Regions from separate parts of the Hymenobacter antarcticus genome, predicted to be linked through region 3. Evidence: riboswitches for the same ligand, from Rfam matches in the RefSeq annotation. Region 3 holds a riboswitch; each other region holds the start of a gene.

Region 1 (3,268 bases), on a different contig from region 3:
CCCCGACGTGCCGGGCCACATCGTCACGCTCATCAACAGCATCAAGCACGCCGTGGCCGAAAGCAAGGGCAAGCCCGGCGACCCGCTCGACAACGCCATCCGGCAAAACGTCCTCGACCAGGTAGAAGAGCTGCGCGACCTCGACCCCATCCTGAGCCGAAAGTATAAGAACGGCGAGGTGCTGATTGTGGGGGCCGTATACCGCTTGCACGGCGGCCAGGTGGAGTTTCTGCCCGAAACCCTGAAAAACCTGCCCGCCTTCCGCACGGCGGCCGTTTCGGCCGCCGAAGAAGCCCCTAAGCACTAGCACGACTAGCAAACTACTGGCCTTTTTTGCGGCGTGGCGCGGCCTGCGGGCCGCCTTGCTCGTTGGGACTGGCGTTGGGGCTGGCGGCCTAAGGCCGGACCGCGCCTCAGCAAAGCAAGAAAAAGCCCCCGGCCGCCGCAGCGGCGTTGTCCTTAACCAAAACTCAAAAAAGCCCTGCCGGCCATGTGGCCGGCAGGGCTTTTTTGAGCGGTTGCCTATTCATTGGGTCGCTTTTCAAATGGTGTCAGTCAGCAAAAAAAGGTCCTGGCGCTACCTCCAGGGAGTCGGAAAAAGACTTGGGTAAGAACAAGCTGCTGTTTAATAAGGGGCCGGCCTTTTTTGCATGGAAGGGTCTGCTGGTCCTGGGTGGGGTCGGGTGGGTGGGCCACTGGCTCCGCGCCGTCTGTGTTGAGGATTTTGGGTTGGACGGGGGCTTTCGGTGGCTTGGGATGGTCGCGCACCAATTGAATAAGCTGGCCGATGCCCCGCAACTCGGCCCGGATGCGCTTGCGGGTGGCGGTGCAGGACTGCGTACGTGGAGCCGTTTCGTGCCCGCGTGGACGGCACGTTGAATCCCGGCGGCGCGGGCGGGGGCTGCCCCTACGCACGCTGAAACGGCCTGGCGCAAACAGCGGACCAGGAGCCGGGGTGCCGTACTGGCGGTTGGAAAACCCGTACCTTGGCGGCCGTTACGCGAGACGGGCCGTTTGCCCGTTTCCAACAACGGAAGGTTTCCGGCTTCGGCCGGGATGAAAAGGGAACCGGGTGCAACTCCCGGACAGACGCGCTACTGTAAATAACCGCCGGTCCTTCGGGGCCGGCAGCGGCGTTCCACGCAGCCATTGCCCGGCTTGGGCGAGAAGGCGGAACCCCGGTTATAAGTCAGGAGACCTGCCTTCCGCTGGCTGATGCTGCCCCCGCGCTTTGGGGCTCTTATCAGGTGTGGCCCCTTCGTTCTCCGCCCGTAGCTGCCGCCGCGTGGCCGAGGCGGGAGTGGGCCGACCGAGGAGAGCAACCAGCAGGGGACAGCGGGCGTGGCCCGGACGGCATGAACGCCGCCCGGCAGTGTATCGCCTTGTCCGTTTTGCCCGTGCCCGCCACCCGATGATACCGCCCGACCCGCAGCTTGCCCGCGCCGAAACCCGCATCTTCAAAGCCGTCTTTCCCAACACCACCAACCACTACGACACCCTGTTTGGGAGCCCTACGCTGCACCTGACGGACGAAGTGGCCTTTATCACGGCCACGCGCTTTTCGCGGCTGAAAATGGTGGCGGTGTCGTCCGACAAAGTGGATTTCACCCATCCCATTCCCGGCGGCACGTTGGTCGAGCTGATTGGCAACGTGGTGCGGGTGGGCACCACCAGCCTGCCGGTGCGCGTCGAGCTATTTGTCGAGCAGATGTACTCCGAGGACCGGCAGCTGGCCGTCACGGGCCTGTTCACCTTCGTGGCCCCGTCGATGAGCACCGCCGCCCGGTGCCCGTCCGGCCGGTAGCCGCGGGGCCCGCCGCCCCGACCGCCTGCACCACTCCCCCACTTTCTCACTGACCACTTCCCTTTTTTTGTCGTTTTATGAAAAACCTGTTGACGCCGCGCCCCTGGGTACTGCTGTTGTTTGTGCTGCTGGCCGTGCTGGGCCGGGTGGCGTTGCCCCACTGGCCGCATCTGCCCAACTTTGCTCCCCTCGATTCGATGGCCCTGTTTGGGGGCGCTTACTTCGCGCGGCGGCGCTGGGCCGTGGCGGTGCCCCTGCTGGGCGTGTGGCTGAGCGACCTGGTGCTGAACTACCAGTACCTGGGCCACGTGCAGCTGTTTTATTCGGGCTTTTACTGGCAGTACGGCACCTACGCGCTGCTGGCGCTGCTGGCCCACGCGGGGCTGCACGGGCGCGTGTCGGGGCTGCGGGTGGCCGGGGCCGGCGTGGGCGCGGCGGTGCTGTTCTTTCTGATTACCAACTTTGGCGTGTGGCTGGGCTCGGCCACGTACCCGCAGACGGGAACGGGACTGGCGGCCTGCTACGCGGCCGGCTGGCCGTTTTTCAATCATTCGCTGCTGAGCAACCTCTTCTACTGCACCGTGCTGTTTGGCGGGCTGGAGCTGGCGCAGTGGCGCTTTCCGGCGGTACTGGCCCGGCCGCGCCTGGCCCGCGCCTAGATGAGCCAGTTTACTATTCCGACGCCGCGCCCGCCCGATGAGGCGCTGGCCGGGGCCATTCAGGCCAAAATCGACGCCAAAACCAAGCCGCTGGGCGCGCTGGGCCAGCTCGAAACCCTGGCCCGGCAGGTGGCGCTCATCCAGCAAACCCTGACGCCGACCCTGCGCCAGCCCCACGTGCTGGTGTTTGCCGCCGACCACGGCATCGCGGCCGAGGGCGTGAGCGCCTACCCGGCCGACGTGACCCACCAGATGGTGCGCAACTTCGCGGCGGGCGGAGCGGCCATCAACGTGTTCTGCCGCCTCTATGGCCTCACGCTGCGCGTGGTGGATGCCGGCGTGCGCGGCTCCTTCGCCGACGTGCCGACGGTAATCGACCAGAAAATAGCCGAGGGCACCCGCAACTTCCGCCACGCCCCGGCCATGACGGCGGCCGAGTGCCGGCAGGCGCTGGCATTCGGCGCGGCCCTCGTGGACGAAATACACCGCACCGGCTGCAACGTCGTGGGCTTCGGCGAAATGGGCATCGGCAACACCAGCAGCGCGGCCGTGCTGCTGCACCTGCTCGGCGGCGTGCCGCTGGCCCGCTGCGTGGGCCGGGGCACCGGCCTCGACGAGGCCGGGCTGGCCCGTAAGCAGGCGGTGCTGGCCGCCGCCGTGGCCGCCCACCCCACCGTGGATGGCACGGATGCGCTGGCGGTGCTGGCCACGTTTGGGGGCTTTGAAATCGCGCAGCTGTGCGGGGCTCTGCTCCGGGCCGCCGAACTGGGCATGGTGCTGCTCATCGACGGCTTCATTGGCTCGG
Region 2 (3,268 bases), on a different contig from region 3:
GCCAGTGGTGCGCGGCATTCAGTTCGGGCTGGCCCTGCAGCTGGCCACGCTGGCCCTCACCAAGTACGTGGGCTCGGACGGGGCGGCGGGCTACGCGCTGGCGGCGGCGGCCTTCACCGTCACGGTGCTGCTGTTTGGCAACCGGCGCTGGCCGGCGGCGCTCATCGTCATTGCCCTGGGCGTGGCCTACGCGCTGATATTCAAGCTCGATTTGGCCACGGCCCAGCGGGCGGCGGGCCTGCACCTGCCCACGTGGCACCTGCCCCAAACGGCCGACATCCTCACCGGGGCCGTGCTGCTGGCGCTGCCCCAGATTCCGCTGTCGCTCGGCAATTCCATTCTGGCCACCCGGCAGGTGGTGCACGACCATTTCCCCGACCGTCCGCTCAGCGTCCGCCAAATCAGCTTCACCTACGCGCTGATGAACCTGGTGAACCCGTTTCTGGGTGGCTTTCCGGTGTGCCACGGCTCGGGCGGTTTGGTGGGGCACTACGCGTTTGGGGCGCGCACGGGTGGCTCGGCGGTCATCTACGGCGGCATTTTCCTGGTGATGGGCCTGTTTTTCAGCCAGGGCTTTGCCGAGGTGGTCCAGATTTTTCCGCTGCCGGTGCTGGGCGTGCTGCTGCTGTTCGAGGCGCTGTCGCTGGCCACGCTGCTGCGCGACATCAGCGGGCAGCGGCCCAATTTGCTGGTGACGCTGCTGGTAGGCCTGCTCTGCGCCGGCCTGCCGTATGGCTACCTCGTGGGCCTGCTGGTGGGCACGGCCGTGTACTACGCCATGCAGCGCGGCTGGGTAGGGCTGGGGAAGTTTTAGCTGTCGGTTGCTCGTTGTCAGTTGTCAGTGATGTTCCAGAATATCCAATTGAGCCTGACAACTAACAACGAGCACCTGACAATTACTCCAATATCCGCACAGGCCGCTTGTGCTCGTCGACCGCGACGAACGTGAACAGGCCCGTGACGGCCTTGTGGCGGTCGTCGGAGTACATCTGCTCCACGAATAGCTCGACGCGCACCTTCAGGCTGGTTTTCCCGACGTGCTCGATGCTGGCGACCAGCTCGACCAGAGAACCGCCGGGAATGGGGTGCGTGAAATCGACCCGCTCGGAAGACACGGTTACCATTTTCAGGCGCGAAAACCGGGTGGCGGCGATGAAAGCCACCTCGTCCATGAGCATGAGCGTGGTGCCGCCGAACAGGGTATCGTAGTGGTTGGTGGTGTTGGGAAATACGGCTTTGAAGATGCGCGTTTCGGCGCGGGCAATGCGGTCGGCAAGAAGCATGAACTGGGGGTTAAAAAAGGCGATAACGGGCCTTCGCCTGATTTCAAGCCCCGTTTTCAGCAGCCAACCACCGGCCGCGCCACACCCCGGCCGCGCCCAGGGCGCGGCGGCACGGCACCGCCGATGCCAGCCCCAAAGCGCGAGGGCAGCATCACTCGGCGGCCGGCAGGTCTCCTGACTTATTTCGGGCGGCCCCGCCCTTCTCAGTCCGCTGGGGCGGGCCAATGGGCATAAATGGGGCGGCCTGTTCCGACCTGTTCAGGCCGGGAAACTCACAGTAGCGCGTCTGTTCGGGAGTTGCACCCGATTCCCTTTTAATTCCCGTCGGAGCCGAAGCTCTGGCCGGAAACCGTCCGCTGATTGAAGGAAATCAAACCGAGAACCAACGGGGCGAAGGTACGGGTGCGGGGCGGGTTGCGGCTTAGGGAACAAAACAGGAACGTCATGCTGAGCTTGCCGAAGCATCTCTACCGCGAGCGTAAATAATTACTACTGGGGTAGAGATGCTTCGGCTTCGCTCAGCATGACGGGCTACTTTCATCGTTCCAAGCTCTATCCAGATTACAGCAGCGAGCGAATCCAGCCCCCATCGACCGGCACCGACGTGCCGGTGATGTAGCTGGCCCGCTCCGAGCACAGAAACGCCGCCAGCGCCGCAAACTCTCGCGGCTCGCCCAAGCGGCGCATCGGGATTTCGGCTTCCCAGCGGGCCGTGGCATCGGCAGCGGAAATACCTTCCCGCGCGGCGGCGGCTTCGGCCAGGCTCACCACCCGCTCGGTGCGGGTGTAGCCGGGCAGGATGTTGTTGACGGTGATGCCGAACGGGGCCACCTCGGTAGCCAGCGTGCGGGCCATGCCCGTCACGGCCGCCCGCAGGCTGTTGGACAGCATCAGGTTGGCCACCGGCTGCTTCACCGAGATGGACGTGATGTTGAGGATGCGGCCCCAGCCTCGTTCTTTCATGCCGGGCAGCACGGCGCGGGTCAGCTCCACCACGCTGGTGAGGAGCAGCTGGGTGGCGGCCTGCCAGACTTCGGGGCTCAAGGCGTCGAAGGTGCCGGCGGGCGGGCCGCCGGCGTTGGTTACCAGAATATCGACGCGGCCGAACCGGGCAAAGGCGGCCTGCACTACGCGGGCCACGTCGGCGGGCTCGGCCACATTGGCGGCAATGCCCAGCACGGGCACCCCGTGGGCTTTTTCGATGGCAGCGCAGGTGGCCTGCAGCTCGTCGTTGCCACGGGCGCACAGCACCAGCGACGCGCCCTCGGCGGCCAGCTCTTCGGCCACGGCGCGGCCCAGGCCCTTGCTGGCAGCGGCTACCAGGGCTATTTTTCCGTTCAGTCCGAGGTTCATGGGGCTATTTCTGGCGCAGGTAATCGTCCGATTTGTCGAGCCAGTCCTGGCGGGGCGGGCTGAAAATGTCCACGTCGAGCGTGTCTTCCAGCGCCTCGGCCATGTGCGGCACGTTGGACGGAATGTGCAGCACCTCGCCCGCCCGCACGATGATTTCCTCGCCATCTTCCGCACCGATGTGAAAGCGCAGGGCTCCCTCGAGGATGTAGGTAATCTGTTCGTTTTCGTGGTGATGCAGCGGCACGACGCAGCCTTTTTTGAGGTAGACGTGGGCCAGCATCATTTTATCGCCGGTGATGAGGCGACGCGAAAGCTGGTCCGACAGCTGCTCTTTGGGCATATCGTCCCAGGCGTATTTGGTTACTTGGCGGGCGGTTTCCATTGGGAGTTTTGGGGTTGGATGGGGTTTTATTGAACCAGAACGGTCATGCTGAGCGCAGCCGAAGCATCTCTACCCCAATACTAACTTAAATGTTAGGATTAGGGCGCGGTAGAGATGCTTCACTGCGTTCAGCATGACCGTTCTTTTTTCCGTTAACCTCCTTCAATTTCCCTTTCCTCAGCAGCTACACCCGCACCCGGCTGGCCACCGCCGACACGCACAGGCCCATCAGGGCAATGAGCGCGAACGA
Region 3 (3,268 bases):
CCATTGGTTCGGGCAACAGGTCCCACTCCAGGCCCAGCGCGGGGGCCAGGGGCGGGCGCTGGTCGGGCACGGCGGCCTGGCGCAGGTTCAGGCTCAGGCGCAGAGCAGGCCGGGGGTCGTACCGAAACAGGGCAAACGCGGCAAACCGGTTTTCGGTAATGGGCCGGGCGTAGCCGTCCACGGTGGCGGCAAAGTGCTGCGCCTCGGCCCCCAAGCGCAGGCTGGCGCGGGGGCCCAGGGCGAGCGTGTGCTCGGTCTGAGCCTGGGTGGTGCGCAGGTCCGAATCCTGGGGTTCCAGCGTATCGTCGCCGTAGCGAATGCCGTCCTGCACATAGGCCACGCGCACCAGGCCTTCGTAGCGGCCCCGGCGGTGGCGGTACTCGGTGAGGAGGCGGGTGCTGCGGTCCAGCTCGCGGCCGTGGCGGTTGGCCATGCCCAGCCCCACCTGAATCTGGCGGTCGGCCCCGGTGAGCCAGGCGGCGGCCAGAAGCTGGCCGTTTTGCCCCACGCGCAGGCGCACATCCTGGGTGAAATTCCACTGCTGAAAGGCGGCGTTTTGCTGGCGCAGGCCGGGCGTGCCGGTATAGCGCTCGGGCAGCACAAAGTCGTTTTGAGCCGTGCGGTAGAGGGCGGTGGTGCGCAGAGCCAGCCGGGAAGTGCCGTAGCTGGCCTCGGCGCTGCCGGCGGCCAGCCCGAAGCTGCCCACGTTGGCCTGCACGCTGCCCCGCAGGCCCGCGCCGAAGCGGGGCTGCCCGCTCAGCAGCACCGCGCCGCCCACCGCGCCCGTGCCGTAGAGGGCCGAGCCGGGGCCGGGCTGCACCGTTACCTCCGTGTTGCCGCCCACGGCCAGCAGCGAAAAATCGGCTTCGCCCAACGACGAAAAGTTGATGTTGACCCCGTTCCAGAGCACCGCCGTGTGGCGCGCCGACGTGCCCCGAATGCTGATGGAAGCCAGCTGCCCCGACCCGTAGTTCTTGAAGTAGATGGGCGTGCGGGCGGCCAGTGCCTCGGCCAGCGAGCTGCCCCGAAACTGGCTGAGCGCGGCCGAATCGAGGGCGTAGCGGGTGGTGCCCACGGCGTAGCGGGTGGTGCGCTCGGCCACCACGGCCACCTCGGCCAGCGGGTGGACGCGGCCGGTGAGGGTGTCGGGCCGGGTTTGGGCGGCGGCCGGCCGGCACAGGCCCGCAGCCACCAGCAGCGCAAAGGCCCCGGGCACCCAGGCAACAACGAAAATACGCATCCGAATCAAATTTTCGATAAAGAAAATTCGATTCAAAACCCGCCGCGCTCCTCTCCTGTTCAGAAGAAAAATGCTGCCGGGCCGAGGCCGAAAAACAGGAAAAAACCGGCTGCCCGAAGGCGGCCGCTGCTCTCTTTCTCCATCCGTCCTCCGCGAATGCTGAACCTATGAATGCGCTGGCAGGTCTCCTGGCTTGCTCCGCCGGGTGGGCCGCCTTCCCATTAGATGATTGATAATCAATCAGCAAACAGTGGCGTGTGTGGCCCACCCCGATATGAAGCGTACAGTTGCGGGGACAGCTCCGGCATTAAACCGGATTCCCTTTTCAGCCGCGCCCCGCGATTGGGGGTTGGCACCATCGCAGGGCAAAGGTAAGGGGTGGGAGTTAAGGGTTGAGGGCTGAGAGTTGAGAGTTGAGGATTAGGCAACAGATAACGTAACTCTCAACTTTTAACTCTCAACTCTTATCTGAACCTACCGGCGTACGGTGAAGCCCACGAAATACTCCCGGTCACTAATCCGGTTCAGGGCCAGGTGGGTACCGAAATCCAGCTGCAGGTTGTCGTTGAGCTTGATAATTGGGGCCACGTTCACGGAGGACTGCCAGCGGCGCTGCTGGGTATTCCACTGGGCCACGGCCTCGGTGATGAGGCCCAGCTTGCGGGTAAAATCGTATTCGAGGGCCACGGAGGGCACCATGTTCAGGTAGCGCTGGTCCTGCTCCCGGTCGTAGGCTACTTCGGATTGCAGTTGAGCTTCGAGGTTGAGCTTGTCGCTCAGCTCCACATCGACCGGCAGCACGAGGCCGTACTCGACGGCGCCATCGCCCACCGGGCCGCCGGTGGGCAGCCGCGCGTAGCCGATGATGGCCAGAGCAAACCTGCCCAGATGGTCGTCGCCCACGAAGTTGTGCTTCACCCGCAGGGTCACGTCGCCGAAGCCGGCGTGGCGTTCCTCAAAATCGCTGGCCCCGCTGGGGCGCTGCTTGAGCACGGTGTAAAGCGGGGCTTCCAGCTGCACATCGGTGCGGCGGCTCAGGCCCAGCTTGAGCATGGTGTAGGCCGCGTGCAGCTCCCGGGTGCGGTCCTCGTTGCCCGTACCGCCGTTGATGAGGCGCAGGGCATCCATCTCTACCTGCAAGTGCCCGGCATCGACGGTGAAGGGGCTTTCCGTCACGCCGGGGCGGTCGGGTTGCAGCTCGCGCAGGCGATTGCGCGGCACCGGCTTGAACAGGTTGAAATGAGCCGAATCGTAGGGAGACGTTTTGGCCGGGGCCTGGCCCCACGCCGCATCGAGGGTAAGAAAAAAAACAGAAAATAAGCCGGCGAAAAAGTGTTTCATGGCCGCTTGTACGCAAAAGCCGGGTTTTCGCCGGTGCGGCCACCGCGGTTGGCCAAAAGCAACTAGCCCGAGAGATATTTTCAGGACCATCAAATAACAGAGAGACCCAAAAAGGTTTCGGGCCGGGGCTGCCGTAAGGGCCCGACCCGGCTTGCCATGCCCGACCTTTGCCCCGAAAACCCGCCTGCATGACCGTTACCCAACTCAAGAACCGCCTCGGCCTGCTTTCCCTCGTGGTGAGCATCGGGCTGGTGGCCGTTAAGTTCTACGCCTACCACCTCACCCGCTCCCAGGCCGTGCTCACCGATGCGCTGGAAAGCATTATCAATGTGTTTACCAGCGGTTTCGCCCTGTACAGCCTGTATCTGGCCAGCCTGCCCAAGGATGAAAACCATCCGTACGGCCACGGCAAGGTGGAGTACCTGTCCATCGGCTTCGAAGGGGCCCTGATTTTCATTGCCGGCGTCTTTATTCTGTATAGCGCCTCGCTGAGCCTGCTGCACCCGCACCCGGTGGCCCGGCCCGACTGGGGCGTGCTCCTGCTGGCTAGCACGGCCGTGGTGAACCTGGGCGTGGGCCTGCTGCTGGTGCGCACCGGCAAACGCCTGAAATCGGTGGCGCTGGTGGGCGATGGGCAGCACCTGTACATCGATGCGGTCACGTCCATCGTGTCGTCGGGGGCGCTGG

Evidence for each region. Region 3 has a riboswitch for cobalamin ahead of ABD819_RS20355 (TonB-dependent receptor). Riboswitches for the same ligand answer to the same signal wherever they lie in the genome.
Region 1: linked by a shared signal. The riboswitch ahead of ABD819_RS06655 (acyl-CoA thioesterase) and the one ahead of ABD819_RS20355 (TonB-dependent receptor) in region 3 are both predicted to bind cobalamin.
Region 2: linked by a shared signal. The riboswitch ahead of ABD819_RS12865 (acyl-CoA thioesterase) and the one ahead of ABD819_RS20355 (TonB-dependent receptor) in region 3 are both predicted to bind cobalamin.

Annotation. Positions count from the first base shown of each region.
Region 1 is NZ_BAABDI010000006.1:103,050-106,317, reverse strand. It holds gene ABD819_RS06660 (carbonic anhydrase) at 1-307, shown strand, start outside; cobalamin riboswitch at 1,019-1,220, shown strand; gene ABD819_RS06655 (acyl-CoA thioesterase) at 1,412-1,804, shown strand; gene ABD819_RS06650 (DUF6580 family putative transport protein) at 1,882-2,463, shown strand; gene cobT (nicotinate-nucleotide--dimethylbenzimidazole phosphoribosyltransferase) at 2,464-3,268, shown strand, end outside.
Region 2 is NZ_BAABDI010000017.1:39,106-42,373, forward strand. It holds gene ABD819_RS12860 (putative sulfate/molybdate transporter) at 1-814, shown strand, start outside; gene ABD819_RS12865 (acyl-CoA thioesterase) at 897-1,283, opposite strand; cobalamin riboswitch at 1,431-1,652, opposite strand; gene ABD819_RS12870 (SDR family oxidoreductase) at 1,845-2,636, opposite strand; gene ABD819_RS12875 (cupin domain-containing protein) at 2,641-3,018, opposite strand; gene ABD819_RS12880 (MFS transporter) at 3,203-3,268, opposite strand, start outside.
Region 3 is NZ_BAABDI010000045.1:16,427-19,694, forward strand. It holds gene ABD819_RS20355 (TonB-dependent receptor) at 1-1,240, opposite strand, end outside; cobalamin riboswitch at 1,402-1,615, opposite strand; gene ABD819_RS20360 (transporter) at 1,715-2,581, opposite strand; gene ABD819_RS20365 (cation diffusion facilitator family transporter) at 2,770-3,268, shown strand, end outside.